Skermanella sp. TT6: one gene and its partner. The protein of the gene in region 1 interacts with the protein of each later gene in a pairwise test. Links are inferred from orthologs where the notes say so. Each region holds a gene or a part of one and is shown in the gene's direction. Other genes may lie near its edges.

What was found.
Region 2: the proteins of IGS68_RS23230 (region 1) and grxD interact in binary tests that used the Escherichia coli proteins (3 or more experiments, as listed by UniProt). The link is inferred for Skermanella sp. TT6 from one-to-one orthologs.

What each region holds. Positions count from the first base shown.
Region 1 is NZ_CP067420.1:4,982,203-4,987,563, reverse strand. What follows is about bases 1,773-4,659. They hold IGS68_RS23230 (BolA family protein), read left to right. Parts: upstream 1,773-3,011; coding sequence 3,012-3,308; downstream 3,309-4,659. Other genes in these bases: IGS68_RS23220 (DUF2889 domain-containing protein), read right to left, coding at 3,996-4,583; IGS68_RS23225 (ribbon-helix-helix domain-containing protein), read left to right, coding at 3,545-3,985; IGS68_RS23235 (DMT family transporter), read right to left, coding at 1,907-2,899; IGS68_RS23240 (J domain-containing protein), read right to left, coding at 1,773-1,850. Also shown: cobaltochelatase subunit CobT, read right to left, coding at 1-80; cobaltochelatase subunit CobS, read right to left, coding at 158-1,156; more of IGS68_RS23240, read right to left, coding at 1,254-1,772; IGS68_RS23215 (AEC family transporter), read right to left, coding at 4,686-5,361. UniProt on the Escherichia coli protein: Transcriptional regulator that plays an important role in general stress response. Has many effects on cell morphology, cell growth and cell division. Acts by regulating the transcription of many genes, including dacA (PBP-5), dacC (PBP-6), ampC and mreB.
Region 2 is NZ_CP067420.1:2,527,734-2,530,886, reverse strand. What follows is about bases 1-2,896. They hold grxD (Grx4 family monothiol glutaredoxin), read left to right. Parts: upstream 1-1,227; coding sequence 1,228-1,566; downstream 1,567-2,896. Other genes in these bases: IGS68_RS11870 (methyl-accepting chemotaxis protein), read left to right, coding at 1,754-2,896; IGS68_RS11880 (BolA family protein), read left to right, coding at 921-1,160; purL (phosphoribosylformylglycinamidine synthase subunit PurL), read left to right, coding at 1-892. In the rest of the region: more of IGS68_RS11870, read left to right, coding at 2,897-3,121. UniProt on the Escherichia coli protein: Monothiol glutaredoxin involved in the biogenesis of iron-sulfur clusters.

The sequences.
Region 1 (5,361 bases):
TCGTTGCGCTCCGCGATGGCCCGGATCGTGGCCGACGTGGCGCGCTTGAAGATCTCGACGGGGTTTTCTTTGTCGGACATGTCTATCTTCGGCTCTGCTGTTTCGCGCGGGTCGGGGCGCCCCTCACCCGACCCTCGGATCGGCGCCCCCGTCTTCCTTACGCCAGGTTGGCGCGGACCCCGGTCTCCGGAAGCTCGGTGCCGAAGCAGCGCTGGTAGTACTCGGCCACGGTCGATCGCTCCACCTCGTCGCACTTGTTCAGGAAGGTGATCCGGAACGCGAACGGGATGTCGTTGAAGATCTTGGCGTTCTCGGCCCAGGTGATGACCGTGCGGGGCGACATGACGGTCGAGATGTCGCCCGACATGAATCCTGCGCGCGTCAGGTCGGCCAACTGGACCATGGCCGCGATCTGCTGGCGCCCCTTCTCGTCGTCGTAGCCCTGGACCTTGGCCGCGACGATCTTCACCTCGTCGTCGTGCGGCAGGTAGTTGAGCGTGGCGACGATGTTCCAGCGGTCCATCTGGCCCTGGTTGATCTGCTGGGTGCCGTGGTACAGGCCGGTGGTGTCGCCCAGGCCCACGGTGTTGGCGGTCGCGAACAGGCGGAACGCCGGGTGCGGCCGGATCACGCGGTTCTGGTCGAGCAGGGTCAGCTTGCCCTCGACCTCCAGCACGCGCTGGATCACGAACATGACGTCGGGGCGGCCGGCGTCGTACTCGTCGAACACGATCGCGCAGGGATGCTGGAGCGCCCAGGGCAGGATGCCCTCGCGGTACTCGGTCACCTGCATGCCGTCGCGCAGCACGATGGCGTCCTTGCCGATCAGGTCGATGCGGCTGATGTGGCTGTCCAGGTTGATCCGGATGCAGGGCCAGTTCAGGCGGGCGGCGACCTGCTCGATATGGGTCGACTTGCCGGTGCCGTGATAGCCCTGGACCATCACCCGCCTGTTGTAGGCGAAGCCGGCCAGGATCGCGAGCGTGGTGTCGTGGTCGAACCGGTAGGTGTCGTCCACGTCCGGCACATGCTCGGAGTTGGCGCTGAAGGCGGGAACCTGGAGGTCGCTGTCGATCCCGAAAGTCTGCCGGACGGAGACCTTGATGTCCGGGAGCGAGCCGGTCAGCGCTGATTGTTGTGTCGTTTCGGAGGCCATAGTGTCTGTCGCTTCATTCATCGGTTGGGTGGACGGCTCGGGCGCCGGTTCTATCGTGCGGAGGATCCCCCTTGCCGAGGATCCGGAGGAAGCCGTCTCAGGCCCCGTAGCTGGTTTTCAGTACCGAGTAGGCCCTGTTTATCCGTTTTAACGTCTCCTCCGCGGTCTTGTCGCCACCATTGATGTCGGGATGGTGGATCTTGGCGAGTTCCCGGTATCTGGCCTTGATCCGCGCGAAGTCCACCGGCGGCTCCAGGTCGAGGTCGGCCAGCGCCTCCTCCTCCGGGGTGCGCATCCGGTTGGCGGCGCCGTCGGCATGGCCGTTGCGGCCGTTCCCCCGGGCGCCGGCCCCGTCGCCGGCGTCGCGGAAGCCGTACTGGCGCATCGCCTCCTCGTGCATCGTCCGCTCGCGGGTGCGCCAGAAGCCCATCGGCCAGGTCGGCCGCTGCCATGTCACGTCGCTGCGGACGTGCCGCTCGATCTCGCGCTCCGACATGCCGGCGTAATAGTCCCACGCCTTGTTGTACTCGCGCACGTGCTCCAGGCAGAACCAGAAATATTCGTTCAGGCGCTCGCGGCCCTTAGGCGCCCTGTACTCGCCCGCGGCCGAGCATGTGGGCATGTCGCAGCAGCGGGTCGCCGGCGGCGCCTCCTCGGAAAAACGGGTCGAGTATTGGACACGGTTCTTGTGCATCGGAAAAGTATGGTCAGAGGTTGAAGCGCTGGCAAGCATCCCCGCTCGCAGCGCGGCTATCGGTTGCCGGACGGCCTGCGGTCGGCGAGGGCCAGCCAGGCCAGTCCCCCGAGGATCAGCACCAGTCCCGTCAGGTTGGTCAGCGTCACCGGTTCCCCCAGCATCGCGGCCGAGGCGATGACGCCCGCGACCGGTACGCCGAGCGTGCCCAGCGAGGTGGTGATGGCGGGCAGGGCACGGTTGACCGTGACCACCGCCCAGAAGCAGAACGCCGTGGCGATCGGCGCATTGTAGAACAGGACCGCGGCCAATTGCGCGGTCCAATCGATGGGTTTGCCGGCATCCAGGAGGACCGCGAACGGCAGCAGGGTCACCGCCGCGACCGTGAACTGCCAGGGCGCGAGTTGAAGGGGCGACGCATGCCAGGTGTGGCCGCGCACCTGTATGATCTGGGCTGCCCAGGCCAGCGCCGCAACCATCAGCAGGCCGTTGCCGATCAGGACGTCGCGGTCGGTCCAGTCGAACGCCGCCGGGTTGAACATCACCGCCACGCCCGCCATGCCGAGCAGGAACCCGACCAGGCGCCGGCCGCCCAGCCGCTCGCCCAGGAACAGCGCGGCGCCCGGCACGACCCACAGGGCAGTGGTGTAGGCCAGGATCGACGACCGGCCGGCCGGCACGAACTGGAGCGCCACCGTCACCAGCGCCAGGAACGCCCCCATCTGGAGCAGCCCGACCGACAGCACGATCGGCAGGTCATGGCGGTCCGGCAGGCGGATGCCGCCGCGCACCGCCAGCACGCCGAACATGCAGAGCGCGCCCAGCACCATCCGGATCACGGCGAAGGTCATGGGCGGGATGTCGGCCAGGCCGAGCTTCATCACCGGCCAGTTGATCCCCCAGAGAACGATGACGGTCGCGAGCAGCAGGTAGGCGCTTCGGGCCGAGACGGTGGCGCTCGCCCCGGTCCCGGCCGTGCCGGCCCCTGCGGTATCGGACGGGGAACCCGGGGAGGAAAGGGCGGGCCGGGTGGAACCGGGATCTGACAATCAGGGGCTTCCTTGACAGCGGGAAGGGGACGATAGCACTTTTCGAGGGGCGGCGATGCTGCATCCGCCGCACCACGCACCTCAACAGCCCCATCGGCAAGGCGGTTTCAAGATGACCAGCACGGCGACCCAGTCCGGGGACTACGCGACCCGCATGCGTACCAAGCTGACCGAGGCTTTCCGCCCGAGTCGGCTGGAAATCGTCGATGACTCCCACCGCCATGCCGGCCATGCCGGCGCGGATCCCCTGGGCGAAACCCATTTCAACGTCCTGATCGTGTCGGACGCCTTCGACGGGAAGTCCCGCGTCGCCCGCCAGCGCCTGGTCTACGAGGCCGTCGCGGACGAGCTGCGGGAGCGGGTCCACGCCCTGAGCCTCAGGACACTGACCCCCGCGGAGGATGCCTGATCCGCCAAGGTGAAGTCCCCTGGATGCAGGCAGCGGAAGACTGCATACAAGAGCAACCAGAGCGATAGCAGTAATGAAGAAATATCTTCCAAAGGGTATATGACATTGGTTGAAATTACCTCGAAAGTGCGTAAAGTCACACCTGCGCAACCATTCGGCTGATATGGGTTTTTCGAGGATCCCTGTCGATCGGACGGCGGCGCATTCCGTAGGATCGATTGAGAGGGATTCACCGAATGCATTCTGATCAGGCGCTAGCCGCCCCGGCGCCAGAGGTCGCCTCCGAACCGGCGGGCGCTCGCGACAACCAGCCCGCCGAATTCGCAACGGACGGCGAGGGACCCGGCGCACCGCGCCTGGAGGCGGCCATGAAGCCGAGCACGCTGGTCAGCCGGAACGTCACCGTCGCGGGGCACCGGACCAGCTGCCGGCTCGAACCCTTCATGTGGGACGCCCTGTACGACATATGCCGGCGCGAGCGGATCACCATCCACACGCTGTGCACCCAGATCAACGAGCGGAAGGAGCCGGCCACGTCCCTGACCGCCGCGATCCGGGTCTTCGCGCTGGCCTATTTCCGGGCGGCCGCCACCGAGGAGGGACATGCCCGGGCCTCCCACGGGCAAGGCGAACCGTTCCACCAGACGCCGTTCGAGACGCCGGACGCCGCCGAGTGATCGCCGGGGTTCAGTCGTTGCCGGTATAGTATTCCGGCCATTGTTTCCGGGTGACCTCGCCGTCGCTCCGGAAGGCGTGGCAGGTGTCGAGCAGCAGCGGCGGGCGTTTGCGCGCGGCGGGAGCGGACGGCGAGTCGCCGTCCACCGACCCGCCCCGCGCCCGTTCGCGCGCCAGCACGGGGAAGATCGTCTGGAACGCCGTCGTGGCGACCGGCCCCAGCAGTTCCACCAGATGGGTGCAGCCCTCGACGCCGCCCAGCAACTCCTTGACCTTCTGGGTCCACCCGGACCGGATCCGCAATCCGACCAGCCGCTGGAAGTTCGGCGTGATCGCCGGGCATACCCCGTATGGGCTCTTGTCGGTCACCGCCTCGACCGCCTTCACCTCGAACCGGTCGTCCACCGTCAGCCGGATCCACATGTCGTGGATGGGATCGCCCGGCTCGATCGGGCCGCGGAAATCGTTCTCGAACGGGTATGTCTTGACGTCGGTGATATGGCCCTCGATGTCCCACAGCCCGTCGGCCCGGCGGAAGCCCCGGCAGGTCACCCGGCGGGTATGGATATGCTCGCGCGGGGCGGGTGCTGAAAGCGGCATCTGGACCTGTGCTCTATGTTACGTATACGTAAACCAGTCATCGAATATCGGTCCTGCGCCCCGGGGGGTCAAGCGCGGCGCCGGAATGCCTGCGATGTCCCGTCACGCCGCGGCCAGCAGGATCAAGGGCAGGGCCGCCAGCGCCAGCAGGGTGGAGATCAGGATCATGCCGGCGACCTCGTCCGCCGGGCCGTTGTAGCGGACGGCGAACAGATAGCTGAAGACGGCGACCGGCATCGCGCACTGGATGACCAGCACCCCCGCCGGCAGCGGGTCCAGGCCCAGGGCCTTCGACACGGCAAGGCCGGCCGCCAGCCCCAGCCCGACGCGGAGGCAGGACAGCGCCGCCGGCCGGCCCAGCCGGTACAGCTTCAGCTTTCCCAGCGACCCGCCCAGCAGCAGGAGCATCAGCGGAACGGTCAGCCCGCCGAGCAGGCCCGTGACGTCCAGCACCCACCGGGGCAGCGGCGTGCCGGTGCCGATCAGCGCCAGCGCGACCGCCAGCGAATAGAGCGGCGGCGAGACGAGCACGGTGCGCCACGACATCTGGCCGGAGGCGAGCCCGACGCCCACCGTGAAATGGCTGATCTGGACCAGGGTGGAGAAGGCGATGGCGTAGGGCATCGCCGGCTCGCCCAGGGCGAAGAAGACGATCGGCAGGCCGAGGTTGCCGGTGTTGGGATGGATGATCGAGGGCAGGTAGGGCCGCACCGGCAGCCGCGCCAGCTTCAGCGCCGCGGCCCCGGCGGCGGCGCAGAGCGCCAGCGCGAGGCTGCCG
Region 2 (3,153 bases), 2.5 Mb from region 1 along the record:
TGCCGCCGTCGTGCGCGTCCACGGGACGAACAAGGCGCTGGCCATCACGACCGACTGCACGCCCCGCTACTGCTTCGCCGACCCCGTCCGCGGCGGCGCCCAGGCGGTTGCCGAGGCGTGGCGCAACCTGACCGCGGTCGGCGCCAAGCCGCTCGCGATCACAGACAACATGAACTTCGGCAATCCGCAGAAGCCGCGGATCATGGGCCAGTTCGCCGGGTGCATCCAGGGCATGGCGGACGCCTGCACCGTGCTGGAATTCCCGGTCGTGTCGGGCAATGTCAGCCTCTACAACGAGACCAACGGCGAGGCGATCCTGCCCACTCCGGCGATCGGCGGCGTCGGCATCCTGCCGGACGCGGCGCTGGCCGTCTCCCTCGCGTTCAAGGCGCCGGGCCAGGCGATCCTGCTGGTCGGCGAGACGCGGGGCCATGTCGGTCAGTCGCTCTACCTGAGGGAGATCCATGGCCGCGAGGAAGGCTCGCCGCCGCCGGTCGACCTTGCGGCCGAACGCCGCAACGGCGATCTCGTCCGCGACCTGATCCTCGACCGCGCCCTTACGGCCTGCCACGACGTCTCGGACGGCGGCCTGCTGGTCGCCTTGGCGGAGATGGCGATGGCGGGTCGGATCGGCGCCTCGATCGACCTGCCGGACGACATGGACGCCGCCGGATTCCTGTTCGGCGAGGACCAGGGACGCTATGTCGTCACCACGACCGACGCGGAAGTCGTGATCTCGCGTGCGGAGGCGGCCGGGGTGCCGGTGCGGCGCCTCGGCGCGACCGGCGGCGCCACGTTGACACTCGGTGCGGGTGACGCCATATCGGTTGATGGCCTTAGAACGGCACATGAAGCCTGGCTGCCGTCGATCATGGCAGGCGGTGCGGATTAAACCCACAAGCTGAGCGGGAAGGCTGAAAATGGCGATGGACGCGGCTCTCATCGAGAGCTTGATCAGGGAAGGCATCCCCGATGCCGAGGTTCGCATCGAGGATTTGCGTGGCGATGGCGATCATTACGCCGCGTATGTCGAATCCGCCGCTTTCAAAGGCAAGACGCGCGTTCAGCAGCACAAGATGGTTTACGACGCCCTGCAGGGCCGCATGGGCGGGGAACTCCACGCCCTGGCCCTGCAGACCAGCGTTCCCAAGGACGCCTGATTGACCTCCAACGCCGGTTCCCACCGCCGGTCGCCCCGAACGGTCGAATTCACGAGGATATCGAGAGATGGATAACTCCGTAGCAGAGCGGATCAAGAGCGACATCGAGAGCAACGACGTCGTCCTCTACATGAAGGGCACCCCTGTTTTCCCGCAGTGCGGTTTTTCGTCCGCCGTGGTCCAGGTGCTGACCCACCTGGGCGTCAAGTTCAAGGGGATCGACGTGCTGGTCGACCCGAGCCTTCGGGAAGGCATCAAGACCTTCAGCAGCTGGCCGACCATCCCGCAGCTCTACGTGAAGGGCGAGTTCGTCGGCGGCTGCGACATCGTCCGCGAGATGTACCAGACCGGCGAGCTTATGGAGATGCTGAGCTCCAAGGGCGTGGACGTTCAGGTCAAGGCCTGACCGCGCTCCGTCCTCGCAGAGACTTCAGGGAAAGGGCTCCGCAGGCGGAGCCCTTTTTCATGCCCGCATCCAAGTTCCCGGAAAAAACCCGCAGCCGCCTTTTGACATACATCTTCGTTAAGCCGGCGGTAATGCTTAGCACGCGAAAGTCCTGACCGAGTAAAATAAAAGGGAAAAGGACTTGGTCATGGCACGCGGTTCGGCTACGGCGCTTACCGGCGGTTTCGTTCGGGGTCTGACGCTGCGGTTCGTGGGATCGGCTGTCGCCTATGCCTTGCTCGGCATCGGGGTCGTCGGCGCCTCCATGTCGGTTCTCGTCCTCCTGGGCCTTCGCCGCTTCACGCAGGATTGGACTTCACTGATGGCCGAAGCGCGGCTTCCGGGTGCCGAGAGCCTGACGTCCACCGTCTCCCTGATGTCCTTCCTGGTGACCTGGGGAAGCGTGGCGACCATCTGCACGCTGATATCGGTGGGCCTGTTCTTCCTGTGGTTCACGCGGAGCCGGGTCGTCAACCCGCTGATGCGGCTGACCGGAGCCATCGACCAGTTGGCCGGGGGCCAGTCCACCGTCACGATCCCCTATGCCGCCCAGCATGACGAGATCGGCGTCATGGCGCGAGCCGTCCTCGTGCTCAAGCAGAACACGGTCGAAAAACTCCGTTTGGAGGCCGAGCAGGCTGCCCTCAAGCAGCAGTCCGAGGCGGAGCGACGGCGCGTGCTCGGCGATCTCGCGGGCCGCTTGGACGAAAGCATCGGCCAAGTGGTGGAGACCCTGTCCGGGGCGGCCACCGCGTTGCAGTCAAACGCCCAGTTGATGCTGAATTCCTGCGACGATGCCCGTGAGCGTTCGTCGGCCATCGCCTCGACCTCGAAGACCTCGTCCGCCAGCGTAGAAAGCTTGGCCTCGGCCGCGAACGCCCTATCGGACAGCATCGCCGATATCGAGCGCCAGACCGGAAAGGCAACGACCATCGCCCGCACCGGAATGGACCAAGTCGCCGCCACGAACGACGTGGTGGCCGGACTGAACGACACCGTGCGGGAGATCGGCCAAGTGGTCGGCATGATCGGCGAGATCGCGGCACAGACCAACCTGCTGGCGTTGAACGCGACGATCGAGTCCGCACGGGCCGGCATGGCGGGCAAAGGTTTCGCCGTCGTGGCGAGCGAGGTGAAGAACCTTGCCGGACAGGCCGGACGCGCGACCGAGGAGGTGACCCAGAAGATCCACCAGATCCAGGAGGTCACCGGCAAGGCGGTCGCGACCATGAGCAGCGTCGCCCAGACCATCGAGCAGATCGGCGGCATCGTCACCGACATCGCATCGGCCGTCGAGCGCCAGAGCAGCGCCGCCCGGACGATCGCCCACAATGTGGATACCGCCTCCGACGGGACGCGGCGGGTATACTGCGACATAGAGCGGGTCGCTTCGGCCACCGAGAATTCGGGGCGGACAGCCGACCAGGTGATGTCCTCGGCCCGCTCGGTCAACGACAAGGCCAGGGATCTGCGCGTGACCGTGGACAGTTTCCTGCAGAAATTGCGCAGCGCCTGACCTGTCCGGGCGCGTCGCAGGTCAGTCATGCC